DNA from 2 places in the Cupriavidus sp. UGS-1 genome. Region 1 is predicted to be linked to the other one. Evidence: predicted binding sites of a transcription regulator. Region 1 holds the regulator's gene; the other holds the start of a gene.
What was found. Region 1 encodes NrdR, which represses ribonucleotide reductase genes. Its sites were predicted from a motif close to CACNANATNTNGTG; they were not measured.
Positions count from the first base shown of each region.

Region 1 (15,183 bases):
GATGCCGTAGGTGCGCAGGTCCGGCTTGCGCGGCGCGCGCGTCTGCGGCTCGTCCAGCGCGCTGAATTGCGCGAACAGCCGCTCGGCGCTGTCGCCGCAGTTCAGCAGCACCATCACGCCGCTGTCGGCCGCGCCGATCGCTTCGAGCGACGCCGGCACGGTCCACGAGTGGGTGGTGCGGGAGACTTCGAGCAGGTCCAGCACCGACAGCGGCTCGTGCACGCGCACCAGCGTTTCGCGGTCGCGCTGCGGCTCCCCCTTGATCAGCGCCAGATGGGCGTGGCCACTGGGCTTGTCGCGGTACGCGATGCTGCGGAAGGTGCCATACGGCGTCTGCATCGTGCGTTCGCCGACGCGGTCGACGATGCATTCGGTGCGGCTGCGGTAGTGGATCAGGTCGGCGATGGTGCCGATCTTCAGGCCGTGCAGCTCGGCAAATTCGATCAGGTCCGGCAGCCGCGCCATGGTGCCGTCGTCCTTCATGATTTCGCAGATCACCGCGGCCGGGGTCACGCCGGCCAGCGCGGCCAGGTCGCAGCCCGCCTCGGTATGGCCGGCGCGCATCAGCACGCCGCCGGGCTGGGCGGTCAGCGGGAAGATGTGGCCGGGCTGGACCAGATCGCTGGGCCTGGCGTCGCGCGCGACGGCGGCCTGCACGGTACGGGCGCGGTCGGCCGCGGAAATGCCGGTGGTCACGCCTTCGGCCGCCTCGATCGACACCGTGAAGGCCGTGCCGTGCGGGGTGCCGTTGCGGCTGACCATCGGATGCAGTTCCAGCTGGCGGCAGCGCTCGGGCGTCAGCGTCAGGCAGATCAGGCCGCGGCCGTACTTGGCCATGAAATTGATGGCCTCGGGCGTGACGAAATCGGCCGCCAGCACCAGATCCCCCTCGTTCTCGCGGTCTTCCTCGTCGACCAGGATGACCATGCGGCCGGCACGGATCTCGGCAATGATGTCTTCGGTTGGGGCGATCGTCATGAGGTAGGCAAAGGAAAGTCTGGCGGGGCGGCCCCGGGCGGTACCCGTGAGGCGACTGCGGCGCGCCGGGGCGGCGCGCGGTTTAACCCGGCATTGTACGCGATGTGAGCCGGGGGAAAGGGGCCCGGCGGCGCGCCCGAGCACGGGAGCCGGGCCGGCCCGCGTGGCCCTCAGAGGGGTTGGCCCGCCTTGCCGTCGGCGCTCAGCATCCGCTCCACATAGCGGGCGATCAGGTCGATCTCCAGATTGACGCTGGCGCCGGGACGCAGGTCCTGCAGCGTGGTCACCTCGATCGTATGGGGGATCAGGTTGATCGAGAATTCGCAGCCGTCGGGCTGGTCGACCACGCCGTTGACCGTCAGCGAGACGCCGTTGACCACCACCGAGCCCTTGTAGGCCAGATAGCGCGCCAGCTCGCGCGGCGCCCGGACGCGCAGCTCGTGCGATTCGCCGACCGGCGCGAAATGGGTGACCTCGCCGAGCCCGTCGACATGGCCGGACACCAGGTGGCCGCCGAGCCGGTCGGCCAGTCGCAGCGCCTTTTCCAGATTGACGCGGCCCGGCTGCGCGAGGCCGGTGGTCTTGTCCAGCGACTCGCGCGAGACGTCGACGTCGAAGCGGCCGGGCTGCAGCGCCACCACGGTCATGCAGGCGCCCTGGATGGCGATGCTGTCGCCGATCTGCACGTCGGACAGGTCGAGCCCGCCGGCGTCGATCCGCAGGCGGACGCCGGCGTCGTCGGAGTTCTGGTCGCCCAGCGGCGTCACGGAGTCGATGCGGCCGACGGCCGCCACAATGCCAGTAAACATGGTCTGGTCAGCAGGAATAGAAGGGATAGCGAAAGGGGGAAAGCGAAAAGGGGGAAAGCGAAAGCGGCATGCTAGCAGCCCGAAGAAAGACGTGCCGCTCAGCCCGCCGGATGGCGGCGCGCGATCAGCCGCAGGTCGTCGCCGATCTGCCGCACGTCGTGCCAGCGGAAGGCCGGGGCATCCTGCAGCCGGGCCAGTGGCGGCAGGTTGAACATGCCCTGGGCGTCGCCGAGCAGCCGGGGCGCCAGATAGACCAGCAGTTCGTCGGCGCAGCCCTCGCGGATCAGCGACCCGTTCAGCTTGAAGCCGGCTTCGACATGCAGCTCGTTGATGCCGCGCCGGCCCAGTTCCTCGAGCATGCGGCGCAGCTCGACCTTGCCGTGCGCGTTGGGCAGTACCACCACTTCGGCGCCGCGCGCCTCCAGCGCCGTGCGGCGCGCGTGGTCATCGATCGCGCAGAACACCAGCACGGGCTTGGCGAACTCGCCGGTGTCCGGCGTCAGCATGCGGGCGTCCAGCGGCACCTCGAGGCGCGAGTCGATCAGCACGCGCTGCGGCTGGCGGGGCGTGTCGATGGCACGCACGGTCAGCTGCGGGTCGTCGTCGCGCACGGTGCCGATGCCGGTCAGGATCGCGCAGGCGCGGGCACGCCAGGCATGGCCGTCGTCGCGCGCGGCCTGGCCGGTGATCCACTGGCTGGTGCCGTCGTGCAGCGCGGTGCCGCCATCGAGCGAGGCCGCGACCTTGACGCGGACCCACGGCAGGCCGCGGGTCATCCGCGAGACGAAGCCGATGTTCAGATCGCGCGCCTCCTTCTCCAGCAGGCCGCAGCGCACGTCGATGCCGGCATCGCGCAGCCGCTGCAGGCCGCGTCCCGACACCGTGGGATTCGGATCTTCCATCGCCGCGACCACGCGCTTGACGCCGGCGCGCACCAGCGCATCGGCGCACGGCGGCGTGCGGCCGAAATGGCTGCACGGCTCCAGCGTGACGTAGGCGGTCGCGCCGGCGGGGTCGAAGCCGCGCGCCGCGGCGTTCTTCAGCGCCTGGATCTCCGCATGGTCCTGTCCCGCGGGCTGCGTATAGCCTTCGCCGATCACCTTGCCGCCTTTGGTCAGCACACAGCCCACGCGCGGATTCGGCGTGGTGATGAACATGCCGCGCGCGGCGAGCGCGAGGGCCTGCTGCATGGCGGCGTGATCGGTTTCGGAGAACATGAGTGGGCGGTTTCCTGCCGGTTGTCTTGACGGGCCTGACTGGCGTGATGGGTGGCGTATCGGTCGGGCGTATCGGTTGGGCGTATCGGTCGGGCGTATTGGTCTGGCGCACTTGGCTGGCGTGGTCGGATCCGGCATGCCGGGCCGCGCTTCCGGGCCGGCGTGGCTCAGGGCCCGGCGTCGGTCCGGCTGTCGCAGTCGGCGTCCTGCCCGGGCGTACAGATGCGCAAGCGGCCCAGCGCGCCGAGCCTGACCTGACGCTGCGCATCGCCGCAGCGCAGGGTAAAGGTGGCCGCGTAGAAGCCGCCACGTTCCGACCGAGAGTATCCCACAGGCGCCAGCCGCAGCGCGGGGCTGCCGTCGGTGGCGCGCAGCGCGACGCGCAGGCAGGCGGCGCCGAGGGTCACCACCGACAGCGTCGGGGCCTCGCCGGTCTCATCGGCGTCGTTTGCTTCCGCCGCCACGATACGCCAGCCGCGCGAGAAGTCGGCGATGCCTGCACGCGGCGCCAGCAGGACGGTGCCGCGCCTGGCCAGCGCGAACGCGCGCGCCGTCTCGATCGAGGCCGCCAGCAGGTCGGCGGCCACCCGGACCTGCTGGCGCTCCAGCGCATCGCGATACGACGGGTAGCCGGCGGCGGCCAGCAGTGCCGTCATCGCCAGCGCGGCCAGCGATTCGATCAGCGTGGTCCCCGTATTGTCCTGGCAGGCCCACCAGCAATCGCCGCGGCGCGCGCTCAGCACCCTTCGGGCCATGGTACCGGGCGCCCCGTGCCAGGCGGATTCATCAGCCACTCACCGGTGCTGCGCAGGATCAGCGTGCCGCAGTCGGGGTCGGGCCATTGCGGCACGGCATGCAGTTCGATGCAACGGTCGAGGTCGGCATCGCGCGGGCTGGCATCGATGCAGGCCAACGCCGCCAGACGGTATTGCGGGCGTGCCGGCGGTGCCGGTACCCACTGTGGCCAGCTTCCGGCGGGACGGTGCCCGCTGTCGTCGGCGAAGCTGCCGCGCGTCATCGCGTGGCGCTGCAGCTCGAGCATCGCCGCGATCAGCGCCGTGCGCGCCTGCGCGCGCCAGCTGCGCTGCAGGTGCCGATGCCAGCTGGCGGCTGCGATGCCGGCGACGATGGCGGCGATGGTGACCGCGACGAGCAGCTCGATCAGCGTGAAGGCGGCGGGGCGGGGTACCGTCATGGCGGATATGGCGGCACGAGTTCGCGCCAGCCGAGGCGTCGGATTCCGGCGCGTCCCGGCTGACCTGCGGCTCCGTCGCGTGGAGACGGATCGATCCATTCGGTTTGCAGCACCACGCGGGCGGCCGGATCGCGGCCCTGGCCGAGTGCGGTGATCCGGTAGCGCCGCGCGGGCACGCCGGCGGGCGCCGATGCGCCGGTGTCCGATGCGCCGGTGTCTTTCTGCGGCAGGCGTTCGATCAGATAGCGCGGCACCGTGGTCGCGCCGGCCATCTCCGCAGGGATGACGGGCAGCGTCGCGCCGCTCTCCGTTCCGATCGGGATGCCGATGTCGTCGGCAGGCAGGCCCACTCCCATCCAGGCTCGCCACGGTGGCGGCTGGCCCACGGCGGCGCTGCACAGGCCGCGCTGTGCCTGCGTGCCGCAACGACCGGGCGCAGGCCATGTTGCGAAGCGATGGTCAGGCTGGGCCGATGCCGCGCTGGCGGCGGCGTCCGCCATTACCTTCGTGATGTCGCGCAGATTGCGCTCGCCGTCGATCAGCGCAAGCTCGGCGGCGCGGAACGCAATCTCGCGTTCGAGCCGCTGGCCGATCGCCTGATGTCCTGCCAGCAGCAGCACGAACAGCGCGCCCGCCAGGGCCATCGTCAGCGTCGACATCACCACCACGGAAATCAGCGTGATGGCGCCGCGTTGCGCTTGCCGAGACATCGCCTCGTCGTTGGCTTTCAACATGGCGGCCCCGCGCGGAACGGCGCATTGCGAAGCCATACCGTGGTGGCAAAGACCCGCCGCGAAGCGTTGGGGCGCGAGCGCGGCCGGAACACGATATCGTCGCCCTGCTCGCCGGCCATGCGCGCCGGCAACAGTGGCAGCGGTAGCGGCGGCGGCAGCGCGGCGGTGGTGCCGACCCCGGTGCGCAGCACCAGCGCGATCTGCACGGCCAACACGCTGCACCACGCACCGGGTCCGGCCGCCGCAAGCTCGCTCGCGCGCAGGAAGGCGTCGACGCGGCCATCGCTATCGCGGTCGATGCCATAGCGCAGCTGCAGGGTCTCGACGCCGCGGGCCAGCGCCCCAGTGCTCCAGGTCCTGCCAGCGCTGCCGCCACCGCTGCCTCCATCGCCGCGCCCCGGGTAGCGGCACAGCAACTGCGGCTCGCCGTCGGGGGCGTCGGCGACGTAAAGCAGATTAGCGGTCAGATAGTCGGCCGTTCGCGGCGACGATGCCGGCCTGGTTTCCGCAGGGACGGCCGCGATGGGGACGGGATATCCGCTGCAGTCGGTCAGATAGCGGTCCGGCAGCGCCGGATCGCCGGCCGGATGATTGCCGCCGAAGCGGATCAGCAACGCATCGCTGCCGGCGACGCCGGGTTTGTCGCAAGCGAGCGTGCCGCCGAGCCTCGGTTGGCCGCAGTCGTCGCGGCCGCTCAGCGGCGCAGGCAGGGCAGTGGTCGGGTCCGGGTGCCAGCCCGCATGGCGCAGCAGCGCGGCAATCGCGTCGAGCAGGGCGGCGCCGCGCTGTTCGAGCTCGCGCTGCTCGGCGGCGATTGCGTAGGCGGAACGCACGGTCAGGAACGCCATCGCCGCAGCGCTGGTCGCCAGCGTGCCGAGCAGCAGGCCGACCATCGCGTCGACCAGCGACGATCCGGCGGGCATACGCGCGGGCCGTGGCATCGCCGTGACTTGGGTCGAGGCCGATGCGGCCCGGCGCGGGCCAGGCACGATCGCGATCATGGCCGCAACCGCAGCGCGATCGCGCGCAACGCGGTCCGGGGATGGGCGACACCGGTTTCGCCGCGCGGGCTGGGCGACGAAGGCAGGGGGCCGACCACCACGACGCGCTGGCCGGCCGGACAGTGCGACTGCGCCGCGTCGGTCGGCACCGACGCGCACCAGCGTGGCCGCGGCAGGCCGTCGGCATGCGCGACGGCGGGCAGCCTGGCGGGATCGGGCACGGCATCCGGCCCCGCCAGCCCGGCCAGTTCCGCGCCCTCGGCGGCGAGCCGCAGGGCTTGGCCGATCAGCAAGGGATCACGCCACCATTGCAGCGCGGTCGGGCCGAGCCGGGCCAGCGGCAGCAGGCCGATGCCGAGCACGGCCAGCGCGACCAGCGATTCGAGCAGCAGGTAGCCGCGGTGGGGCACGCGCCCGCGGTTGGAACGGTAGAGAACGGAAGGGGAAGCCGCCGAAGGGATCGCAACCATCGCTCTGGTCCTGTGCGTGACAAGCGGGGACCAGATTAATCGTCAGCGGGCGGGGATCCGGTGTCGAATCGTGGAGGATTCGACAAGGTTTGCAACAGCGCAGGCCGCAACGGCAACCAGCAAGGCGCCGCTGCCCGTCATGCAGCGCCTCAGCGCTTGCCGTTGGGCGTGCTGACTTCGGCCAGCACGTCGGAGAACTCGGACACGTCCTCGAAGCTGCGATAGACCGAAGCGAATCGGATATAGGCGATCTTGTCGAGCTTGCGCAGCTCGCGCATCACCAGTTCGCCGACCTGGCTGCTGGGAATTTCCTTCTGTCCCAGCGCCAGCAGCTTTTCCTCGATGCGCGCGATCGCCTCGTCGATGGCCTCGGCCGATACCGGCCGCTTGCGCAGGGCCAGCCGCATCGAGTCCTTCAGCTTGCTGCGTGCGTAATCGACGCGGCTGCCGTTCTTCTTGACGATGGCCGGGAAGAACAGCTCGATCCGCTCATAGGTGGTGAAGCGCCGGTCGCAGGCCTCGCAACGGCGGCGCCGGCGCACGGTATCGCCTTCCTCGGACATGCGGGTGTCGAGTACCTGGGTATTGGAGTGACCGCAGAAGGGACATTTCATCGGACCACCTGGAGGCGGAGGTTGAGCGGCCGCGCGCCGCCCGGCAAGGCGGCGGCGCGCGGCGACGGCCGATCAGCCGTAGACCGGGAAGCGCTTGGTCAGCGCCGCGACCTGCTCGCGCACGCGCGCGATGTTGGCGGCGTCGTGCGGGTTGTCCAGCACGTCGGCGATCAGATTGGCGACCTGGCGCGCTTCCTCTTCCTTGAAGCCGCGCGTGGTCATCGCCGGCGAGCCCAGGCGGATGCCCGAGGTCACGAACGGCTTTTCCGGATCGTTGGGGATCGCGTTCTTGTTGACCGTGATGTGCGCGTCGCCGAGGATCTTCTCGGCTTCCTTGCCGGTGATCTGCTTGGCGCGCAGGTCGACCAGCATCACGTGGCTCTCGGTGCGTCCCGAGACGATGCGCAGGCCGCGCGCGATCAGCGTGTCGGCCAGCGCCTGGGCGTTCTTGACGACCTGCTGCTGATAGGCCTTGAACTCCGGCGACAGCGCTTCCTTGAACGCGACCGCCTTGCCGGCGATCACATGCATCAGCGGGCCGCCCTGGATGCCGGGGAAGATCGCCGAGTTGATGGCCTTCTCATGCTCGGCCTTCATCAGGATCACGCCGCCGCGCGGGCCGCGCAGGCTCTTGTGCGTGGTGGTGGTGACGAAGTCCGCGTGCGGCACCGGGTTCGGGTAGACGCCCGCGGCGATCAGGCCCGCGTAGTGCGCCATGTCGACCATGAAATAGGCGCCGACCGACTTGGCCACCGCGGCGATGCGCTCGAAGTCGATGCGCAGCGAGAAGGCCGACGCGCCGGCGATGATCAGCTTCGGCTTCTTTTCCTGGGCCAGCTTTTCCAGCGCGCCGTAGTCGATGTCCTCGTCGGCGTTCAGGCCGTAGCTGACCACGTTGAACCACTTGCCGCTCATGTTCAGCGCCATGCCGTGGGTCAGGTGGCCGCCTTCGGCCAGGCTCATGCCCATGATGGTGTCGCCCGGCTTCAGAACGGCGAAGAACACACCCTGGTTGGCCTGCGAGCCGGAGTTCGGCTGCACGTTGGCGGCCTCGGCGCCGAACAGCTGCTTGACGCGGTCGATCGCCAGCTGCTCGACGACGTCGACATATTCGCAGCCGCCGTAGTAACGCTTGCCGGGATAGCCCTCGGCGTACTTGTTGGTCAGCTGCGAGCCCTGCGCGGCCATCACGGCCGGCGAAGTGTAGTTTTCGGAAGCGATCAGCTCGATATGGTCTTCCTGGCGCTGATTTTCCTGCTGGATGGCGGACCAGAGTTCGGGATCGATCTGGTCGATCGTGTAGCGGCTGCGTTCGAACATGGCGAAAACTCGTCTGTAGAAGGATCGGTGAAAACCGTGCAATGACGGCGGATGACCGAAGGATACGGGAACGGAACGACGGTAGGGCGCGCGGGGAAGACGCATGCGAACCGCGTCGCCGGCCTGGGCGCGGGGCCCGGAGCTGGCGGCGCAGGGCGCACCCTGCTTCCCATTCGCTGGCCCAGGCGAGCGGCAGGCGCGGCGGCTATCGCAAGGGACCGGGGCCGGGCATCGCGCCCTGGCATCGGACCGCTTCCGGTGGCGTGGCGCCAGAGATCTTGCGCTTCCTCGTGGTAGTACCCACTGACTTCGCCAGTCGCGCAAGGTGGAATGGTTGGCCGGAGTTTACGCGAGGCCCCGGCTCGCCGCAAGCCGGCCGGACCGCCTGGGTCAAGGCGCCGGCGGGCAGGCAGCGGCCGTTCGTCTGTAGGACGGTCCCGGCGTTGCGTTGTCGGACGCCGTGTGACACCGGAGCCGCGCCCGCGTCCGTTACAATCGCGGCCATGACGAATTTCGTATGGCCCCTGCGCGTCTACTGGGAAGACACCGACGCCGGCGGGGTGGTGTTCTACGCCAACTACCTCAAGTTTTTCGAACGCGCGCGCACCGAATGGCTGCGCTCGCTGGGTATCGAGCAGCAGGCCCTCGCCGACGAATCCGGCGTGGTCTTTGTCGTGCGCAGCACGGCGGTGGAATACAATGCGCCCGCCCGGCTGGACGATCTGCTGGAGATCCGCACCCGTATTGAACGGGTCGGGCCCGCCTCGGTCCAATTCGCCCAGGAAGCGTGGCGCGGGCCGCTGATGCTGGCCGCGGGCACGATCCGGGTGGGATGCGTGGACCGCAACAGCTTCCGCCCGGCCCCGATTCCCGCACCAGTCCTCGCAACCATCAAGACCGCTCGATGAATCCCGTGACCGTCACGCAAGACATGTCGATCCTTACGCTGGTGATGCACGCCAGCTTCCTGGCGCAGGCCGTGATGGCCTTGCTGGTCGTCATGTCCTTGTTCTCCTGGACCTATATTTTCCGCAAGCACATGGCGCTGCGCGCCGCGCGCACCCAGACCGAAGGCTTCGAGCGCGATTTCTGGGCGGGCGGCGACCTGCAGGCGCTGTATCACAGCGCGGCCAACAACCGGCACAGCACCGGCGCGCTCGAGCGGATCTTCGAGTCGGGCATGGGCGAATACCTGAAGGCGCGCGAGCGCAGCAACGACGCCGGCGCGCTGCTCGACGCGGCCCGCCGCGCGATGCGCGCGGCCTACCAGCGCGAGATGGACGTGCTCGAGTCCCACCTGCCGTTCCTGGCCTCGGTCGGCTCGGTCAGCCCGTACATCGGCCTGTTCGGCACCGTCTGGGGGATCATGAACGCGTTCCGCGGCCTGTCCAACGTCCAGCAGGCCACGCTGGCCTCGGTCGCGCCGGGCATCGCCGAAGCGCTGGTGGCCACCGCGATCGGCCTGTTCGCGGCGATTCCCGCCGTGATCGCGTACAACCGCTACGCGACCGAGATCGACCGGCTGGCGATCCGCTTCGAGAGCTTCATGGAAGAATTCCTCAACATCCTGCAGCGGCAGACCCGCTGAAGGCCAGGCCAAGGAGAAGCGCAGCATGGCAGCCATTCAGCGCCGCGGCGGCTCGCGCCGCCGGGCCAGCGCCGACATCAACGTCGTGCCGTATATCGACGTGATGCTGGTTCTGCTCGTCATCTTCATGGTGGCGGCGCCGATCGTCAGCCCCGCCGTGGTGGACCTGCCGACCGTGGCCGACGCCACGCCGCAGCAGAAGACCCCGCCGATCGTCGTCACCGTGCACGAGGACGGCACGCTGACCGCGCGCGGCAAGAATCCCGAGGGCGGATCGTTCGAGCGCAAGCTCGACACCAAGGGCCTGCTGGACTTCGTGCACCAGCGCCAGAACGAGAACCCGGACCAGCCGGTGGTGATTGCCGCCGCCCGCGCGGTCAAGTACGAGGCGGTGCTCGACGTGATGTCCGAACTGAAGGCCGATGGCGTCAAGCGCGTCGGCCTGATGGTCAAGTCCAAGTAACCGCTGGATGACGACCGGATGTCGCCCGGAACCCTGCCGGTAGCCTTTCCGATGAAGACCGCCGACTCCTACCCGTATCAGCCGGTCAAGGAACGCGGCACGCTGCGCTCCTTCCTGCTGGCGCTCTTCATGCATCTGCTGCTGGGCATCGTGCTGTACTACGGTGTCAACTGGCAGATCAGCACCCCGGCCGGCGTCGAAGCCGAGCTGTGGGAGGAAGTCCCCGATACCCCGGCTCCCGAGCCGACCCCGCGGCCGCAGCCCCAGCCAACCCCGGCGCCGCCGGCGCCGGTGGCGCAGCCCAAGCCCGAGGAAGACGCCGACATCGCGCTGGAGCGCCAGAAGCGCCGCGAGGCCGAGGCGCGCGAGGCCGCGCGCAAGCAGGCCGAGCTGAAGGCCCGCCAGGAGCGCGAGGAACGCGAGGCCGCCGAGCGCCGCGAGGCGCAGCGCAAGGAAGAACAACGCAAGGAAGCCCTGCGCAAGGAAGAGCAGCGCAAGGAAGAGCAGCGGAAAGAGGCCCAGCGCAAGGAAGACCAGCAGCGCGCCGAGGAGCAGAAGCGCAAGGAACAGGCCGAGCGCAAGGAAGAGCAGGCGAAGAAAGCCAAGGCGGACGCCGAGGCGAAGGCCAAGGCCAAGGCCGATGCGGACGCGAAGGCCAAGCGCGAGGCCGCCGCCAACGCCCAGCGCCAGGCCGAGCTGGCCCGCCTGAAGGCACTGGCCGGCGGCAGCGGCTCGGGCGGCGGCACCTCGGACAACGCCGGTTCGGGCGGCCGCGCCTCGCCGGGCTACGCCGACAAGGTGCGCCGCCGGGTCAAGCCGAACATCGTCTTCACCGAGGACGTGCAGGGCAATCCGACCGCGGTGGTGTCGGTGTCGCTGGCGCCGGACGGCTCGCTGCTGTCGGCCCGCCTGTCGAAGTCCAGCGGCAATTCGGCCTGGGACAACGCCGTGCTGCGCGCGGTCGAGCGCTCCGACCCGCTGCCGCGCGACGACAACGGCAAGGCGCCGTCCAGCTTTACGATCACTTTCCGGCCCAAGGACTGACGCAGGCAAGCGTATGATTTGCAACATAGTGCAACCGGGATCGCTGGCCGCCGGGCGGCTGGCTACCATCGGCGGTTGCCTGGCGCGGCCCGGCGGCGCCTCGCTCCGCGCGCCGTTGCCGACGCGTCCGATGCATCGATTGACGATCTCGTTATAGATAGAGGAGCAGCATGCGATCGCTATTGACCCCGCTTTGGGCCCCGCTTTTGGCTCATTTGGCCCATCCGGCCCATGGGGGCTTCGCCTATCGGGCGGCCGACGCCCGCCAACGCACCCTGGCCACCCTCGCCAGCCGGCGCACCGGCCGTTCGGCCGTACTGGCCTGGATCACCATGGCGCTGGCCATGGTGCTGACGATGGGTACGGCCCACGCCCAGTTGAACGTCGAGATCTCCGGCGTCGGCTCCAGCCAGTACCCGATTGCCGTTGCCAATTTCCAGAATGAAGGCGCGGCGCCGACCAATCTGACGGCGATCATCCGCGCCGACCTGCAGCGCAGCGGCCGCTTCCGCAACGTGGACGTGGCCGGCGCCACCGTGCCCGAGACCGCCAACGTCGACCTGGCCGGCTGGAAGACCCGCGGTGCCGACGCCTTCGTGGCCGGCAGCGTGACCCCCGCCGGCGGCGGCCGCTACGAGGTGCGCTTCCGCCTGTACGACACCGTCAAGGGCGCCAGCCTGGGCGGCCTGGCCTTTACCGTCGGCCAGGACCAGCTGCGCGTGACCGCGCACAAGATTGCCGACTATATCTACGAGAAGCTGCTCGGCGAGCGCGGCGTGTTCGCGACCCGGCTGTCCTACGTCTCGCGCGTCGGCAACCGCTTCCAGCTGCTGATCTCGGACTCCGACGGCCAGAATTCGCGCGTCGCGCTGACCAGCAACGAGCCGATCATCTCGCCGTCGTGGTCGCCGGACGGCGCCAAGGTGGCCTACGTCTCGTTCGAGGCGAAGAAGCCGGTCGTCTATGTCCATGACCTCGCCACGGGCCGCCGCACGCTGGTGTCGAACCAGAAGGGCAACAACAGCGCCCCGGCATGGTCGCCGGATGGCCGCCATCTGGCGCTGGCGCTGTCGCGCGACGGCAATACGCAGATCTATCAGGTCAACGCCGACGGTTCGGGGCTGCGCCGCCTGAGCCGCAGCAGCGCGATCGATACCGAGCCGCAGTATTCGCCGGACGGCCGCCATATCTACTTCACCAGCGACCGCGGCGGCGCGCCGCAGATCTACCGCATGCCGGCCGCCGGCGAGGAGTCTGGCGCGGCGCAGCGCGTGACCTTCAAGGGCAACTACAACGTCAGCCCGCGGGTTTCGCCGGACGGCAAGCAACTGGCGTACATTAGCCGCGGCGGCGGCTTCAAGCTGCAGCTGATGGACCTGGGCAGCGGCGATGTCACCGCGCTGACCGATACGGCCAACGACGAGGCGCCCAGCTTCGCGGCCAACGGCAAGTACATTCTCTACGCCACTCGCGTCGGCGGTCGCGCGGTGCTGGCGGCGGTGTCGACCGATGGACGTACCAAGCAGGTTTTGTCGCTCCAGTCCGGCGAGGTTCGCGAGCCGTCCTGGGGACCCTTCATGCAATAACAGAAACAGGAGCCTCCTACCATGTCCAACATGATGACCAAGTCTCTCGCCATCGCCGTTCTGCTGACCCTCGGCGCCTGCTCGTCGGGCGTCAAGCTCGACGACTCCGCCAAGGCCGGCGCCGGTACCGGCGGCGCCGCGACCACCGACCCGCGCGCCGTCGCGCCGGTCGACGTTTCGCGCGATCCGCTGAACGACCCGAACAGCCCGCTGGCCCGCCGCAGCGTCTACTTCGACTTCGACAGCTACAGCGTCAAGCCGGAATACCAGGGCATGCTGAACGAGCACGCCAAGTACCTGCAGGGTAACCGCAGCCGCCGCATCCTGATCCAGGGCAACACCGACGAGCGCGGCACCAGCGAGTACAACCTGGCGCTGGGCCAGAAGCGTGCCGAGGCGGTGCGCCGTTCGCTGGCGACGATGGGCGTGCCCGAGAGCCAGATGGAAGCGGTCAGCCTGGGCAAGGAAAAGCCCAAGGCGCTGGGTCATGACGAAGCGTCGTGGGCCGAGAACCGCCGCGCCGATATCGTCTATTGATGCGCGTCCATTGATACCCTCTGGGTTCGTTTCGATCCGTTGATTCTGCGCTGAAGAAAGTCGATCCATGAAAGCACGCGTCTCTACTCTGTCGTGGCTAGTCGCCGCAGTTTGTGCCGGCCTGTTGCCGGTCGCCCAGGCGCAGGCCGGTGTCTTCGACGATGACGAGGCGCGTCGCGCCATCATCACGCTGCGAGAGCAGTTCAATGGCTTCCAGGCCACTGCCTCGCAGCGGATCGACCAGAACAGCCGCGCCCAGATCGATATCCAGAACCAGCTCGAAGGGCTGCGCCAGGAAGTCGCGCGCCTGCGGGGCCAGAACGAGGTGCTGCAGAACGAGGTCGCCAATCTGCAGCGCCAGCAGAAGGACTACTACGCGGACCTGGACGCGCGGCTCAAGAAGTTCGAGCCGCAGCAGGTCACCGTGGAAGGCCAGCAGGGCCTGGCCCAGCCGGGCGAGAAGACCGAGTACGACGCCGCGCTCAAGCAGTTCCAGACCGGGGACTTCAAGGGCGCCGGCGCCAACTTCTCGGCCTTCATCAAGAAGTATCCACAGAGCCCGTACCTGCCGCTGGCGCAGTACTGGCTCGGCAATTCGCTGTACGCCCAGCGCGACTACCGCGGCTCGATCACGGTGCTGCAGAACATGGTGCAGGCCAGCCCGACGCACCCCAAGGTGCCCGACGCGATGATCGCGATCGCCAACAACCAGCTGGAGTCGAACCAGAAGGCGGCGGCGCGCAAGACGCTGGAGCAGGTGGTGGCCAAGTACCCCGGCACCGAGGGCGCGCAGGCGGCCAGCAACCGGCTGAAGACGCTGAAGTAGGTCGCGCCCGACTTAGCGCGACTGCCGGGCGGCGACGCCGGCGTCCGAAGTGCCAAGGCCCGCGTGAGCGGGCCTTTTTTCGTGGTCGCGCTAAAATAACGGGTTACCTGATTTACTGCGAGGGCCGGTGGTCCTTCGCGCGCTACCCCGGCACACGCCCCCAAAGATGACCCCACGCGCAATCGTCCTGCTTTCCGGCGGCCTGGACTCCGCCACCGTGCTCGCCATGGCCAAGGCCCAGGGCTTCGAAACGTACGCGCTGTCGATGCGCTACGGCCAGCGGCATTCGTCCGAGCTGGAGGCGGCCAGGCGCGTCGCCGCGGCGCTCGGCGCCAGGCGGCACGAGATCGTCGACCTCGACCTGCGCCGCTTCGGCGGCTCGGCGCTGACCGACGACACGCTGGAGGTGCCGACCGACGGCGCGGCCGGCGGCATCCCCATCACCTATGTGCCGGCGCGCAACACGATCATGCTGTCGCTGGCGCTCGGCTGGGCCGAGGCGATTGGCGGCCGCGACCTGTTCTTCGGCGCCAATGCGGTCGACTATTCGGGCTACCCCGATTGCCGTCCGGAGTACGTGCAGGCCTACGAAGCGCTGGCGAATCTCGCCACCAAGGCCGGCGTCGAGGGCCAGCGTATCCGCGTCCACGCGCCGATCATCGACATGACCAAGGCCGAGATCATCCACGCCGGTGTCCGGCTCGGCGTCGACTACGGCATGACGGTGTCGTGCTACCAGGCGGACGAGCAGGGCCGCGCCTGCGGCGTCTGCGATTCCTGCCGGATCCGCCGCGCGGGCTT
Region 1 covers NZ_JAJQJF010000002.1:269,204-284,386, reverse strand. Annotated here, with positions in the region: gene ribBA (bifunctional 3,4-dihydroxy-2-butanone-4-phosphate synthase/GTP cyclohydrolase II) at 1-978, opposite strand, end outside; gene LRR16_RS03880 (riboflavin synthase) at 1,149-1,787, opposite strand; gene ribD (bifunctional diaminohydroxyphosphoribosylaminopyrimidine deaminase/5-amino-6-(5-phosphoribosylamino)uracil reductase RibD) at 1,886-3,004, opposite strand; gene LRR16_RS03870 (GspH/FimT family pseudopilin) at 3,172-3,759, opposite strand; gene LRR16_RS03865 (type IV pilin protein) at 3,741-4,199, opposite strand; gene LRR16_RS03860 (pilus assembly protein) at 4,196-4,933, opposite strand; gene LRR16_RS03855 (PilW family protein) at 4,927-5,856, opposite strand; gene LRR16_RS03850 (type II secretion system protein) at 5,931-6,404, opposite strand; gene nrdR (transcriptional regulator NrdR) at 6,554-7,018, opposite strand; gene glyA (serine hydroxymethyltransferase) at 7,091-8,338, opposite strand; gene ybgC (tol-pal system-associated acyl-CoA thioesterase) at 8,842-9,246, shown strand; gene tolQ (protein TolQ) at 9,243-9,926, shown strand; gene tolR (protein TolR) at 9,952-10,389, shown strand; gene tolA (cell envelope integrity protein TolA) at 10,441-11,433, shown strand; gene tolB (Tol-Pal system beta propeller repeat protein TolB) at 11,766-13,019, shown strand; gene pal (peptidoglycan-associated lipoprotein Pal) at 13,041-13,556, shown strand; gene ybgF (tol-pal system protein YbgF) at 13,624-14,382, shown strand; gene queC (7-cyano-7-deazaguanine synthase QueC) at 14,549-15,183, shown strand, end outside.

Region 2 (15,183 bases), on a different contig from region 1:
GCGGAGATCGTCTCGCACAAGCTAATGATGCGCGCCGGCATGATCAAGAAGCTGGGTGCCGGCATCTATAGCTATATGCCAACCGGCCTGCGCGTGATCCGCAAGATCGAGCAGATCGTCCGTGAGGAGATGAACCGCGCCGGCGCCGTCGAACTGCTGATGCCGTTCGTGCAGCCGGCCGAGCTGTGGCAGGAGACCGGCCGCTGGGACAAGATGGGGCCGGAGCTGCTGCGCCTGAAGGATCGCCATGAGCGCGACTTCGTGCTGCAGCCGACTTCCGAAGAGGTTGTCACCGACATCGTCCGCACCGAGATCCGCAGCTACAAGCAGCTGCCGCTGAACCTGTACCAGATCCAGACCAAGTTCCGCGACGAGCGCCGGCCGCGCTTCGGCATCATGCGCGGGCGCGAGTTCACGATGAAGGACGCCTATTCGTTCGACCGCGACGAGGACGGCATGAAGGTGTCGTACCGCCAGATGTACGACGCCTATATCCGCATCTTCCAGCGCTTCGGGCTGGAGTTCCGCGCGGTGGCGGCCGACAACGGCGCGATCGGCGGCTCGGGCTCGCATGAATTCCACGTGATCGCGGACACCGGCGAGGACGCGATCGTCTACTGCCCCGAGTCGGACTACGCCGCGAACATGGAGGCCGCCGAGGCGCTGCCGCTGCTGGCCGAGCGTGCGCCCGCGCGCGAGCCGCTGACGCGCACGCCGACGCCGGGCAAGGCCAAGTGCGAGGACGTCGCCGAACTGCTCGGCATTCCGCTGGAGCGCACCGTCAAGTCGATCGTGCTGGCGACCGAGGGCACGGCCGGCGAGCCCGCGCAGATCTGGCTGCTGCTGCTGCGCGGCGACCACGACCTGAACGAGATCAAGGCGTCGAAGGTGCCGGGCCTGGGCGAGTTCCGCTTCGCCACCGAGGCGGAGATCGTCGCCACCTTCGGCACGCCCCCGGGCTATCTGGGCCCGATCGGTGCCAAGGCGCCGATCCGCGTGGTGGCCGACCGCACCGTCGCCAACATGAGCGACTTCGTCTGCGGCGCCAACGAGCGCGACTATCACCTGACCGGCGTCAACTGGGGCCGCGACCTGCCCGAGCCGGTGGTCGCGGACCTGCGCAACGTGGTCGAGGGCGATGCCTCGCCCGACGGCAAGGGCCGGCTGGCGATCTGCCGCGGCATCGAGGTCGGCCATGTGTTCATGCTCGGCACGCGCTATTCGGCGGCGATGAACGCGACCTTCCTCGACGAGAACGGCAAGACCCAGCCGATGCAGATGGGCTGCTACGGCATCGGCGTGACGCGCATCGTCGGCGCGGCGGTCGAGCAGAACTACGACGAGCGCGGCATCATCTGGCCGGCCGCGATCGCGCCGTTCGAGGTGGTGGTGTGCCCGGTCGGCTACGACCGCTCGGAAGCGGTCAAGGCCGAGGCCGACCGTATCCATGCCGAGCTGCTGGCGGCCGGCGTCGATGCGATCCTGGACGACCGCGGCGAGCGCCCCGGCGTGATGTTCGCCGACTGGGAACTGATCGGCGTGCCGCATCGCGTGGTGGTCGGCGACCGCGGCCTGAAGGAAGGCCAGGTCGAGTATCAGGGCCGGCGCGATGCCGAGGCGAGCCGCGTGGCGGTGGCCGACATCGTCGGGCATGTCCGCAAGCTGCTGGCCAACTGACGCCATGCCCAGGCCGCGATGCGCCGCCATCGCGGCGCTGCTGACAGCGCTGGCGTTGCTGACCGCGCCGCCCGCGCACGCCGGCGCCCAGCGCGAGGAGCAGCTGGCCGACGCCGTGCGCGGCGCGCTGGCCGCGGCGATTGCCGATGCGCGCCCCACCCGGCCGGTGTTCGTCTCCGCCGGCGAGCGTGACGCCTATCTGCGCTGGGTCGCCGAGATGTCGCGCCGCCTCGAGCGGCGCATTCCCGAGCCGCTGATCCGCACCGAGCTGGTCGAGACCGTCTACTACGAGGCCAAGCGGGCCGGACTCGAGCCCGCGCTGGTGCTGGGGCTGATCCAGGTCGAGAGCAATTTCCGCAAGTACGCGATCAGCACGGCGGGCGCACGCGGGCTGATGCAGGTGATGCCGTTCTGGGCGCGCACCATCGGCGACGGCGACGCCCGCAAGCTGTTCCATCTGCAGAGCAATCTGCGCTACGGCTGCACGATCCTGCGCCACTATCTGGACCGCGAGTCCGGCGACCTGTTCCTCGCGCTGGGCCGCTACAACGGCAGCCGCGGCCGGGCCGACTATCCGAACGCGGTGCTGGCCGCGTGGAAGCGCTGGCAAGAGGCCGAGGCCGCGGTGACGGTGGCGAACACCGCCGCGCCTGCCGCGTTCCCATCCACCCGCCTGTCCGATCCGTCATGACTTCGCGCCCGCATCCGGCGGCCGGCAAGACCGGCTACGCCACCTCGTCGCCCGAACTGGAACGCTGGCTGGCCCGGCATATCGCGCAAGGCTTCGGCGCCGACGCGCTGGTGCGGTCGATGTGCCAGTCCGGCTACGACGCGGCCTTCGCGCGCGCCACGGTGCAGGCCGCCTTTGCCGGATCCGGGCAGCGCGGCGCGCGGTCGGGACATTCGCCATCGCCGACCGCCAGGGCGAAGGCCGCTGCGCAGTCCATGCCCAACGCCGCGCACCACGCTGCCACCGCGGCGGCGGCGACCCCTGCGATCACCGCGCCCAATGCATTGCCAGCCGGCGACGGCCGCGACGTGCCGGTGCTGTTCGCGATCGAGTCGCCGCGCATCGCGCTGTTCCAGCGGCTGTTGATGCCGGACGAATGCGAGGCGCTGATCGCGCTGTCGCGCGGCCGGCTGGCGCGCTCGCCGGTGGTCAATCCCGATACCGGCGACGAGAACCTGATCGACGCGCGCACCAGCATGGGCGCGATGTTCCAGGTCGGCGAGCATCCGCTGATCGAGCGGCTGGAGGCGCGCATCGCCGCGGTGACCGGCGTGCCGGTCGAGCACGGCGAAGGGCTGCAGATCCTGAACTACAAGCCCGGCGCCGAGTACCAGCCGCACTACGACTTCTTCAACCCGCAGCGCCCCGGCGAGGCACGCCAGCTGCGCGTTGGCGGACAGCGGATGGCGACGCTGGTGATCTACCTGAACGATGTGCCGGCCGGCGGCGCGACCGCGTTCCCGAAGCTGGGTTTGCGCGTCAATCCGGTGCAGGGCAATGCGGTGTTCTTCGCCTATCTCGGCGAGGACGGCTCGCTCGACGAACGGACGCTGCACGCGGGGCTGCCGGTCGAGCAGGGCGAGAAGTGGATCGCCACCAAGTGGCTGCGCGAAGCGCCGTATCGCGGCGAAGGCTGACCCGCTGCCGCCCGGAGGCACGGAGCCCGTGGTCGCGCTCCGCCCTGCCACATCTGTGCTGAACCGGCAGCAGCACTGTGCCGGACTTTACCGGTGAATCTGTACCGGTACTGTATAGGACCGCCGCGCTAGACTGCCGCTTCCCCTGTATTCAAGGAGTTGCCATGGCACTGTCGGAACTGGCGGCGGGCTCTGCCGTGTTTGCCGCGTTCGGCGGCTTCGTGCTGGTGTCGTCCATCACGCCCGGACCGAACAACACGATGGTGCTGGCCTCGGGCGTCAATTTCGGTTTCGCGCGCACCATTCCCCATCTGCTCGGCATCAGCAGCGGCTTCGCGGTGATGATCGCGCTGATCGGCCTCGGCCTCGGTTCGCTGTTCACCGCGCTGCCGTGGACCTGGCCGCTGCTGCGCGTGGCCGCCACCGTCTATCTGGTCTACCTGGCCTGGAAGCTGGCCACCGCCGGTGGCGTGCAGGACCGGCAGGTGGCCAGGCCGATGGGCTTCCTGCAGGCGGCCGCGTTCCAGTGGGTCAATCCGAAGGCGTGGGTGATGGCGGTGGGCGCGTGCAGCGCCTATGTGCTGCACCCGAATGTCTGGCTCAACGTGCTGCTGCTGGCCAGCCTGTCGGCGATCATCAATCTGCCGAGCGTGGCGGTGTGGGCAGTGTTCGGCGCGTCGCTGCGCCGCTGGCTGGCGCGGCCGCGCGTGCTGCGCGTGTTCAACGTGACGATGGCGCTGCTGCTGCTCGGCTCGCTGTGGCCGATCCTGGCGGCCGGACACTGAAAGCAGGCGCGTCCGGCCGGGACGGGGAAGGGGCGGGGAAGGGGCGGGGAAGAAAGGCGGGCGCCTCAGTCCTTTAGCGCGCGGATGGTGCCGAGGTTACGCCAGTAGCCCTTGGCATCCATGCCGCAGCCGAACACATAGCGGTCCGGCACCGTGAAGCCGCAGAAGTCCGGATGCATCGGCTTGGACTTGGCCAGCGTCTTCTCGCACAGCACTGCCGCGTAGAAATCGCGCGCGCCCATGTCCATGATGCGCTGGCGGATCGCCGCCATGGTCTCGCCCTCGTCGAGGATGTCGTCGAGCACCAGCACGGTCCGGTCCTTGACCGACTCGCGCGGCGCGACGCGCCATTGCATCTCGCCGCCGACCGTCTTGTTGTTGTAGCGGGACAGGTGGATGTAGTCGAACTCGAGCGGGAATTCGAGCTTGGGCAGCAGCATGCCGGTGAAGACCACGGCGCCGCCCATCACCGACAGCACCAGTGGGAAGCGGTCTCCCATCTTGTCGGTGATCTCGCGCGCCATGCGGTCCAGCGACTGCTGCACCTGCTGCGCGCTGACGATTTCCTCGGAGTTCGCCCACAGTTCGCGGGCCTGTTCGGCAGTCATCATGATGTTCGGTCCTGTCTGGTGTTCTTTGCGGGCGGCAGTTCGATGGGGCGGATCAGCGGTTGAACAGGCCCTTCATGCCGCCCTTCATCGCGCCCATCGAGCGCATCATCTTGGCCATGCCGCCGCCCTTGAGCTTCTTCATCATGCTCTGCATCTGGTCGAACTGGTTCAGCAGGCGGTTCACTTCCTGCACCGGCACGCCGGCGCCCGCGGCGATGCGGCGCTTGCGGCTGGCCTTGATCAGCTCGGGCTTGGCGCGCTCGGCCGGCGTCATGCTGTTGATGATGCCTTCCATGCGGCGCACCTGCTTCTCGGCCTGATCCATATTGGCGCCCTGGGCCTGCTGGGCGAACTGCGCCGGCAGCTTGTCGACCAGGCTGCCAAGGCCGCCCATCTTCTTCATCTGGCCGATCTGCGCCTTGAAGTCCTCGAGGTCGAAGCCGCCGGTCTTCTTGATCTTCTTGGCGAGCTTCTCGGCCGCTTCCATGTCGACGCCGCGCTGCGCCTCCTCGACCAGCGCGAGGATGTCGCCCATGCCGAGAATGCGCTGGGCCATGCGATCCGGGTAGAACGGTTCGAGGCCGTCGAGCTTTTCGCCAACGCCAACGAACTTGATGGGGCGGCCGGTCACGTGCCGCACCGACAGCGCGGCGCCGCCGCGCGCATCGCCGTCGAGCTTGGTCAGCACCACGCCCGTCAGCGGCAGCGTGTCGTTGAACGCCTTGGCCGTGTTGACCGCGTCCTGGCCCAGCATCGCGTCGACCACGAACAGCGTCTCGGCGGGCTTGAGCGCGGCGTGCAGCGCGGCGATCTCCTGCATCATCGCCTCGTCGATGCCGAGCCGGCCGGCCGTGTCGACGATCAGCACGTCGTGATAGTGCTTGCGGGCCCAGTCGAGCGCGGCGCGGGCGATGTCGACCGGCTTCTGATCCGGCTGCGACGGGAAGAAGTCGGCACCGACCTGGTCCGACACGGTCTTGAGCTGCGCGATCGCGGCGGGGCGGTAGACGTCGCACGAGACCGTCAGCACCTTCTTCTTCTTGTTTTCCTTCAGCCATTTGGCCAGCTTGCCGACCGTGGTGGTCTTGCCCGCGCCCTGCAGGCCGGCCATCAGGATGATCGCCGGCGGCTGCACCGCCAGGTTCAGCTCGGCCGCCTTGCCGGCCGCGCCGTCGGCCGCGACGGCTTCCTCGCCGCCGATCACCGCGGTCAGTTCGCGCTGCACCACGCCGACCAGCGCCTGGCCGGGCGTGAGGCTGCCGACCACTTCCTCGCCCAGCGCCTTTTCCTTGACGCGGGCCACGAACTCGCGCACCACCGGCAGCGCGACGTCGGCCTCCAGCATGGCCAGGCGAACCTCCCGCAACATCTCGGCGGTGTTGGCTTCGGTCAGGCGTGCCTCGCCGCGCATGGTCTTGACGACCCGCGCCAGGCGTTGAGTGAGATTGTCCAGCATGGCAGAAATCCGGAGGTGGGCTTTGTAGGGTTGCGGCGCGCCGCCGCGCTTGTCGGCCGGTGGCCGATCGCTGATCGACCATGCGGTGCGGGCCGTGGCGTGGCGGACGGGGGCCGATCGGGCGAATTCGCCGGGCGTCCATCGCGGCGCCGCCATCCGGCCTTGCCGCCGCGGGTCATTGCCGCCGGTCACCGCGGGTCAGTCACCGCCGTCGGTCACCGTAACAGGCGCTAGGGTAAACTGCGCGAATGGCGATTGTACTGTATGCCCTGACGGCACTCCTCTATTGCGCGCTGGCCTATCACGGCTGGGCGACGCGCCACGCCGGGCTGGCCACTAGCACGGCTGGCGGTCCGGGCCTCGGCGGCCAGCCGGGCTCGATGGTGCTGGTGCCGGGCCCCGCGCCGGGCGGCAGCGCCGAGGGGCAGCCCGCCTGGTGGCATCTGCTGATGGTGGCGGTGCTGGCCAGCCACGGCATGCTGCTGCACGAGACCATCTTTCCGGCCGACCGCATGGTGTTCGGCTTTGCCTTCGCGCTGTCGGCGATGCTGTGGCTGGGCGTCGGCATCTACTGGATCGAGAGCTTCTTCTTCTCGCTGGCGGGACTGGGCCTGGTCGTGATCCCGGTGGCGATGCTGGCCAGCCTGATGCCGCTCGCCTTCCCCGGCGCGCAGATCCTCGGCTATGCCGCGCGGCCGCTGTTCAAGCTGCATTTCATCATCGCCAACGTCGCCTACGGGCTGTTCACGCTGGCGGCCTTCCACGCCTTCCTGATGCTGCTGGTCGAGCGCCGGCTGCATGGTTTCAACCGCGGCCACGGCGTACACGTGCCGGGCGGCGCGATGGCCGCCGGCGCGCCGCAGCAGGCCGGCTGGCTGGGCCGCTGGCTCGACCTGCTGCCGCCGCTGCTGACGCTCGAGAAGCTGCTGTTCCGCTTGATCGCGGCCGGCTTCGTGCTGCTGACGATGACGATCGCCTCGGGGCTGCTGTTCTCCGAGGAGCTGTTCGGGCGGGTCTTCCGCTTCGACCACAAGACCGTGTTCGCGCTGGTCTCGTGGGTGATGTTCGCCGGCATCCTGGCGGGCCGGCGGTTCTACGGCTGGCGTGGCCGCGTGGCGCTGCGCTGGGTCATCGCCTCGTTCTGCATCCTGCTGCTGGCCTACGTCGGCAGCCGCTTCGTGATCGAAGTGATTCTGCATCGCCTCTGAAGCAAGGCATCGTCGATGGCACGTCTGTTCCTGTTGCTGGCGGTCCTGCTGGCCATATTCTGGTGGCTCGGCAGCCGCGTGCGCGCGCGCCGCGCCGAACCCCCGCCGGCCGATGCCGCCGCTGACGCGAATCGCCGGGCGCAGGAGCCGATCGTGCCGTGCGCCCACTGCGGCGTGCATCTGCCGCGCAGCGAGGCGATCGCCTATCAGGGCCTGCACTACTGCCGTGCCGGCCATCTCCCTGAAGCTCAGCAGCGATCTGGCGACCGCGGCGGCGACCCCGGCGGTTCCCCATGACCGCGCCGCTTCCGCCCCTGCTGCGGCTGGACGGCGCGGGCTGGGTCGAGGGCGCGCGCCGGGTGCCGTCGCCGAACTTCGATCCGCGCCCGCCCGGCATGCCGGTCGATCTGCTGGTGATCCACAACATCAGCCTGCCGCCCGGCGAATTCGGCAGCGACGATATCGAGGCGCTGTTCCTGAACCGGCTCGATCCGGCGCGCCATCCGTTCTTCGCCACCATCCACGAGGTCCGTGTGTCGGCGCATTTCCTGGTGCGGCGCAGCGGCGAGCTGCTGCAGTTCGTCTCGTGCGCCGAGCGCGCCTGGCATGCCGGCCAGTCGGCCTTCTTCGGGCGCGAGCGCTGCAACGACTTCTCGATCGGCATCGAGCTCGAAGGCTGCGACACGCTGCCGTTCGAGCCGGCCCAGTACGACACCGCGGCCGCGCTGTCGCGGCTGCTGGTGCGGGCCTATCCGATCGCGGCCGTGGCCGGCCACAGCGATATCGCCCCCGGCCGCAAGACCGACCCCGGTCCGTGCTTTGACTGGCCGCGCTTTGCGCAGGCCGCGGGACTCGCGCCGGCGATGCTGCCGTACCGTTGCGGCGGCGCCGCGGCCTAGCCGAAAACCCCGCGCCGGCGCGGGGCTATCGGAAGCGTGGCGCTAATCAAAAAAAATTCTTTCGTCGGTGCGCCAGCCGACAAAACGGCCGCAACCCTTGAGCCGCTTGGTCTGGCGGGGAGCCGGGGTGCCGGCGTGACGCCGGACCGGCCCGCGGACGCGCTTGTCAAGACTGGTCAACGCGATTCATTTCACTATACTTAGTCCAGCTTTTCGTCATGACCACTATATCTAGTGGTGCTTTCGGGGAGCCGACCTAGGCGTGCAGCGTCCGCCACGGGCTCGGCAGGTTGCCTTCGCGCCACGCGCGGCGGGCGTTTCCAGCCGGCCCGCAGCACGCGGCACCGGCGCGCCACACGGTCGGCACGTCACAAGAGCCCTCCACGGGAATGCAGCAAGGCAGTAATCCGGCACGGCATCGCCGCGCAGGGGATGTCTCTTTTTGCGCATTTTCCAGGGGCTCTTTGTCGTTGATAACACTGGTCACAAAAACAGGAGTGCTACATGCAGACGGCCCAACAAGACATCGCCGGCAAGGCCGGTATCGCCGCCGTGGCGCAGCCGAGCCCCGCCGCTGAGAACGCCGCTGGCAACTACCAGGATTACAAGATCATCCGCCGCAACGGCGCGGTGGTCGCTTTCGAGCCGAGCAAGATCTCGGTGGCGATGACCAAGGCCTTCCTCGCCGTCAACGGCGGGCAGGGCGCCGCTTCCGCGCGCGTGCGCGAGCTGGTCGAGCAGCTGACCCAGAACGTGGTGCGCGCGCTGCTGCGCAGCCGCCCGAACGGCGGCACCTTCCACATCGAGGACGTGCAGGATCACGTCGAACTGGCGCTGATGCGCTCGGGCGAACATGAAGTGGCGCGCGCCTACGTGCTCTACCGCGAGAAGCGCAACCAGGAGCGCGGCCAGGCCAACGCCCAGGCCGTCGCCCGCGTGGCGCAGTCCGTGGCCAACTTCAACGTCACCGACGGCGGCGTGACGCGTCCGCTGGATCTGGTCGCACTGCACGCGCTGATCGACACCGCCTGCGCCGGCCTGGGCGAAGGCGTCGATGCCGAGCCGATCCTGAAGGAAACGGTCAAGAACCTGTACGACGGCGTGCCGATGAGCCAGGTCTACGACTCGGCCATCCTCGCCGCGCGCACGCTGATCGAAAAGGACCCGGCCTACAGCCAGGTCACCGCCCGCATCCTGCTGCACACGATCCGCAAGGAAATCCTCGGCGAGGAAGTGACGCAGGCCGAGATGGGCAGCCGCTACGCGGAGTACTTCCCCAAGTTCATCGCCCGCGGCATCGAGGCCGAACTGCTCGACGAGAAGCTGGCGACCTTCGACCTGGCGCGCCTGGGCGCGGCGCTGGACGCCTCGCGCGACTTCCAGTTCAACTACCTGGGCCTGCAGACGCTGTACGACCGCTACTTCCTGCACGTCGACGAGACCCGCATCGAGATGCCGCAGGCCTTCTTCATGCGCGTCGCGATGGGCCTGGCGCTGAACGAGACCGACCGTGAAGGCCGTGCGATCGAGTTCTACAACCTGCTGTCGTCGTTCGACTTCATGTCGTCGACGCCGACGCTGTTCAACTCGGGCACCCGCCGCTCGCAGCTGTCCTCGTGCTACCTGACCACGATCTCCGACGATCTGGAAGGCATCTACGAGGGCCTGAAGGAGAACGCGCTGCTGTCGAAGTTCGCCGGCGGCCTGGGCAACGACTGGACCAACGTGCGCGCGCTGGGCTCGCACATCAAGGGCACCAACGGCAAGTCGCAAGGCGTGGTGCCGTTCCTGAAGGTGGTCAACGACACCGCCGTGGCGGTCAACCAGGGCGGCAAGCGCAAGGGCGCGGTCTGCGCCTACCTGGAGACCTGGCACCTGGACATCGAGGAATTCCTCGAGCTGCGCAAGAACACCGGCGACGACCGCCGCCGCACGCACGACATGAATACCGCGAACTGGATTCCGGACCTGTTCATGAAGCGCGTGATGGAGAACGGCGAGTGGACGCTGTTCTCGCCGTCGACCTGCCCGGACCTGCACGACAAGGTCGGCAAGGAATTCGAGAAGGCCTACCTCGGCTACGAGGAGAAGGTCGCGCGCGGCGAGCTGAAGCTGTTCAAGAAGATCCCGGCGATGCAGCTGTGGCGCAAGATGCTGGGCATGCTGTTCGAGACCGGCCATCCGTGGATCACCTTCAAGGATCCGTGCAACATCCGCAGCCCGCAGCAGCATGTCGGCGTGGTCCACAGCTCGAACCTGTGCACCGAGATCACGCTGAACACCAACGACAGCGAAATCGCGGTCTGCAACCTGGGTTCGGTCAACCTGGTCGCGCACCTGAAGCAGCAGGCCGACGGCAGCCACGCACTCGACCACGCCAAGCTCGAGAAGACCATCCGCACCGCGATGCGCATGCTCGACAACGTGATCGACATCAACTACTACGCGGTCGACAAGGCACGCAATTCGAACCTGCGCCACCGTCCGGTCGGCATGGGCATCATGGGCTTCCAGGACTGCCTGCACGTGCTGCGCGTGCCGTACGCCAGCGAAGCCGCGGTGCAGTTCGCCGACACCTCGATGGAGGCGGTCTGCTACTACGCCTACCAGGCCTCGACCGAGCTGGCCGAGGAGCGCGGCCGCTACAGCACCTATCAGGGTTCGCTGTGGGATCGCGGCATCCTGCCGCAGGATTCGCTGAAGCTGCTGGCCGAGGAGCGCGGCGGCTACCTCGAGGTCGACCAGTCGTCGACGATGGATTGGGACAAGCTGCGTGCCCGCATCAAGCAGCACGGCATGCGCAACTCGAACTGCATCGCGATCGCGCCGACCGCGACGATCTCGAACATCATCGGCGTGTCGGCCTGCATCGAGCCGACCTTCCAGAACCTGTACGTCAAGTCGAACCTGTCGGGCGAGTTCACCGTGGTCAACGACTACCTGGTGCGCGACCTGAAGGCACGCGGCCTGTGGGACGAGGTGATGGTCGCCGACCTGAAGTACTTCGACGGCTCGCTCGCCCGCATCGACCGCATTCCGCAGGACCTGCGCGACCTGTACGCGACCGCGTTCGAGGTCGAGCCGACCTGGCTGGTGGAGGCGGCCAGCCGCCGCCAGAAGTGGATCGACCAGGCCCAGTCGCTGAACATCTACATGGCCGGCGCCTCGGGCAAGAAGCTGGACGATACCTACAAGCTGGCGTGGATCCGCGGCCTGAAGACGACCTACTACCTGCGCACGATCGCCGCCACGCACGTCGAGAAGTCGACCGTGTCGCGCGGCTCGCTGAACGCGGTGTCCTCGGGCGCCGCCGCCGGCGGTGCCTCGGCCTCGTCGATCGACCAGGTGGCCGCCTCGGCCCCGGCGATGCCCGAAGCCGAAGGCGCGGTCTGCACGATGCGCCCGGGCGATCCGGGGTTCGACGAGTGCGAAGCCTGCCAGTAAGAGTGGCAGCAGAAGCCGGCCTGGCCGGTCTTTAAGAAAAACCCGTAGGCCGGACAAGGGCCTACGGGTTTTTTGTTTTACGAAGCGACGTCACGCGCAACAACGCGGTCGGGTCGGCACTCGATGTCCTTGCCGACAAGTCCCTTGTTCATCAGGCTTCGGAGCCGTTGCGACACGGCATTCCAATCCGCCTGAACGGATGCCAGATCATCTCCACGCATTCCGCCGAAATGTGGCAGCCGACATAGCACCGTATATTCGTCGTCCGTCAGCAGATGCGTTCGACCTAGCGCGTAAATCTTGACGGTACCGGCCCTTCGCTCGAGCGGTATCGCGTCGATCGGTATTCGCCGGTACATCGCCTCGCCGGTGGGCTGATTAAGAACCGGGAAATCTGCCTTGAGCCTTGCGTTCGCGTGGCCGGAACGATGGAAACGCAAGAACCTGTTCAGATTTTCGTTGCTGATCAGCGTGGTCATGAATTGCAGGCTGTCGTTAACCAGCGCCTGGAATGATCCGCCGTCCGGCCGAATATCGGTAAATGGGATTCCAAAGCGATCCTGCTGCATGCCCCACGCGATGAAATCGGAAACGGTGGGGTAGACCAGGCTGACGGTCAGATGCAGGCTCGGCTCTCCGATCGAAATGACGTCGTGCCAGGTTCCTTTGGGAATGAACAGGATATCGCCGCGCGAAACGGTGATCGTCTCACCGGCCTTCAATGCCTCCTGATCGGACGTTTCGGTAACGAGCGCGTGCCGATAACCATTGGGCGATTGAAAGAAGGTCCATTTTTTCCGGCCATCGATCTGTATGACAATGACGTCGTGGTCATCATTGTGTCGTCCAAATCCGGACGTGCTCCCAAACGACATGTAGGCGTTCGCACTCGATCGGACCCCTAAGGTGCCGCCCATTTGCTCCGTAAACTTCTCCACTGGCGGTGCGAGTTCGTTGACCGCCTCGAGTACGGCGGTTACCCCTTCCTCCATCAACCGGTGCAGTTCGCTGATCACCAGTTGATCGGTCCTTCTGCCGAATCGATCCCTGACTGGGCGAAATGCTCGCCTGTTGACGATGTCGTGATCCCTTTCCGTCGACAGGCGAAGCCGATCGTTGGTCAACCGGTTACACGACAGGCTGTCATTGAGGTCGTCCCAGGAAAACAGCTGCCGCAGCTCCGGGCCGGATGCCTGCATACGCAGGAACGTTCCGCCGTGACAGCTGGCCATGAATGCTTCGTCATGGAGCAGGCGGTGAGCCAGATCAATGTGTTTCACATTAGTCTCCTAGTGCCTGACCTCGACGATGGTCCGATCGAGGCAGCACTGGTCCAGCAGTTCATCCAGGGCTTCACGATTCGGACCATCGAGGTTGGCATCCCATTCATCGAGCAAAATCAGGTTGACGTCATCTAGCTGAAGCAGTTCTGCAATCGAGGCCTTCGTCCGCTCGCCACTGGACAGCGCTGAGAGGTCCGCTTTCCAGATCAGTTGATGATGCTGGGTCGGAAGCAGAAAGCTGCGCTCCTTGAATCGGTCTTTCAAGGCCAGCAGAATGGTGGATTTGCCGCTGCCGTTGGCGCCCGTGATGGTCAGGCGCCCGTTATGCGCGGCACCGATGATCCGGGTGGCCTCCTCGATGCCGGCTACCGCCTGACCGTTGATCTGGACCACGCCGCCAAGATTGAGCCCGTTCTCGCCCTCTCGCGGGATTGACCGCGCGGCATCGAGCAAGACCTGCAGCCGCGAATGGACCGACGAGAAATCCAGCGCCTTGTAGACAAGGGCACTGAGCGAATTGAGTACCAGAAAGACGCGGGTGAGGCTGACGATGATCGCTGCGACCACGCTGGCATCCGCATGCCCCCATTGCGTGACGTACAGGATCAGATAGACGGTCGGCAGCAACGAAGCTGCGGCCAGAACAATGTTGCCAATCTGTCTGGTGGCTTGCAGGCGGTCGGCGCAGCCATAAAAATCGGTCGCCGCGTCGCGGCGCTGCTGTTGCCACAGGCGCTCGTTGTGGCGATTGCCCAGCGTCAGGTTTTCCCATGCGCGGGCCAGCACCGATGCGTACCGGATGTAGTCTCCCTCGTAGCGGGCGGAAGCCCGGGATACGAGGTGCCGGGTGGCGAGCACGATGGCGGTACACAGCATCAGGCTGGAGATATAGCCGATCATCAGTGCCGAAGGCAGCAGCAGCCCGATGACCAGCATGCTCAGGACACTATTGAGCGTGAAGCTGATCAGATCATGGACAAACGTAATGTGGTCCCGCAACACCGGCAACGCATTGCTCGACAGTGCGGCACCGATCCGTTCCTTGAGCGCAGCATTGCGGAACACTTCGGTCCTGTCGCGCAGACATTCGATGAAAAACTGAACGACCGCCCCGTGGGCTTGATTGATCCACCGCTGCATCACGTACAGGGACAGGCAGCCAGGCAAGTAGGGTATGGTCATGCTCGCGAGATAGAGGTAGAGCCATGGTCCGTATTCCCCGCCGGCCTGGAATGGGGTAATGACCCTGTTGAGGAAGTAGGTTGAGCTGGCGATGATCGCCTGGTGCAGAACGATCAGCCCAACGGCAAGCCAGGCGCTCCGGTGCAGCAGGATGATGCGCCAGGTGTTGCAGGCGGGCGCCGCAGGCGTGGGGCAGGTCACGGTTCTGTGCCGAGGGTTCATGATGCCGTCTAGCGCAGCGGTGCGTCGATGCGGTCGCGCAGCCGCTCAGTGCGCGTCACTCGCCGCCGGGCTCAGTTCATCCAGTACGGATGCTGCCTGCCGCAGAAGCGCGGTCGCACGGGGCCGGAATGCTTCCGGATGGAGCGACAGGGTCTTCTTCGTCGACTGGATCGACTCGCGAAGCTGTTCCAGCATCAGATGGCTGGGGGGATGGACGCGTGGCGCCGCGGGATGTCCGGAGCACCGCTCGCGGAACAGAAGCACTTCGGCCGCAACGACGATGCTGTGGAGCACCTTGTCCAGGGGACGTGGGGTTCTCAGGATGGCCGAGGTCGTCCACGTGTCCGAGTCGAAAAGAAGGGAATAGTTATAGTGTGCGTGACGCAGCTCATCCAGAAACATCGCATGATGTGTGAGCTCGTGTACGAGGATTTCCACGACATCGTCCGGCCCATAATCCGGCCTTGGATTCAACCATATCAACCCGATCGCCTGAGACGTCGAGCCACCCTTTGCAACGGCCGACGGTCGAAGCAGGATGTCCGTAACGATGATGTCGAACAACGCCGCATGTTGCGGGGATTGCAGCCCGAGCTGATGGATGGCATCGATCACGATGTCTTTTTTCCGCTCGATGTCGCGGTCGTCGTCGTCCGTGATGACGGATCCCTGGGCCTTGTCGTCCAGCAGGGAGTCGTTGCAGAAAAGCCGTGACAGTTGAACTTGTGTGGCGGCATCCATTACGAACATCGGTTTCAACGCCGACCCT
Region 2 covers NZ_JAJQJF010000021.1:58,805-73,987, forward strand. Annotated here, with positions in the region: gene LRR16_RS21565 (proline--tRNA ligase) at 1-1,677, shown strand, start outside; gene LRR16_RS21570 (lytic transglycosylase domain-containing protein) at 1,682-2,368, shown strand; gene LRR16_RS21575 (2OG-Fe(II) oxygenase) at 2,365-3,324, shown strand; gene LRR16_RS21580 (LysE family translocator) at 3,489-4,109, shown strand; gene LRR16_RS21585 (hypoxanthine-guanine phosphoribosyltransferase) at 4,175-4,720, opposite strand; gene ffh (signal recognition particle protein) at 4,773-6,176, opposite strand; gene LRR16_RS21595 (inner membrane protein YpjD) at 6,425-7,384, shown strand; gene LRR16_RS21600 (PP0621 family protein) at 7,400-7,681, shown strand; gene ampD (1,6-anhydro-N-acetylmuramyl-L-alanine amidase AmpD) at 7,678-8,283, shown strand; gene LRR16_RS21610 (ribonucleoside-diphosphate reductase subunit alpha) at 8,788-11,727, shown strand; gene LRR16_RS21615 (JmjC domain-containing protein) at 11,805-13,007, opposite strand; gene LRR16_RS21620 (hypothetical protein) at 13,017-14,414, opposite strand; gene LRR16_RS21625 (HEXXH motif-containing putative peptide modification protein) at 14,460-15,183, opposite strand, start outside.
Region 2: the regulator NrdR is predicted to act here: its motif matches at 8,507-8,520, upstream of LRR16_RS21610 (ribonucleoside-diphosphate reductase subunit alpha).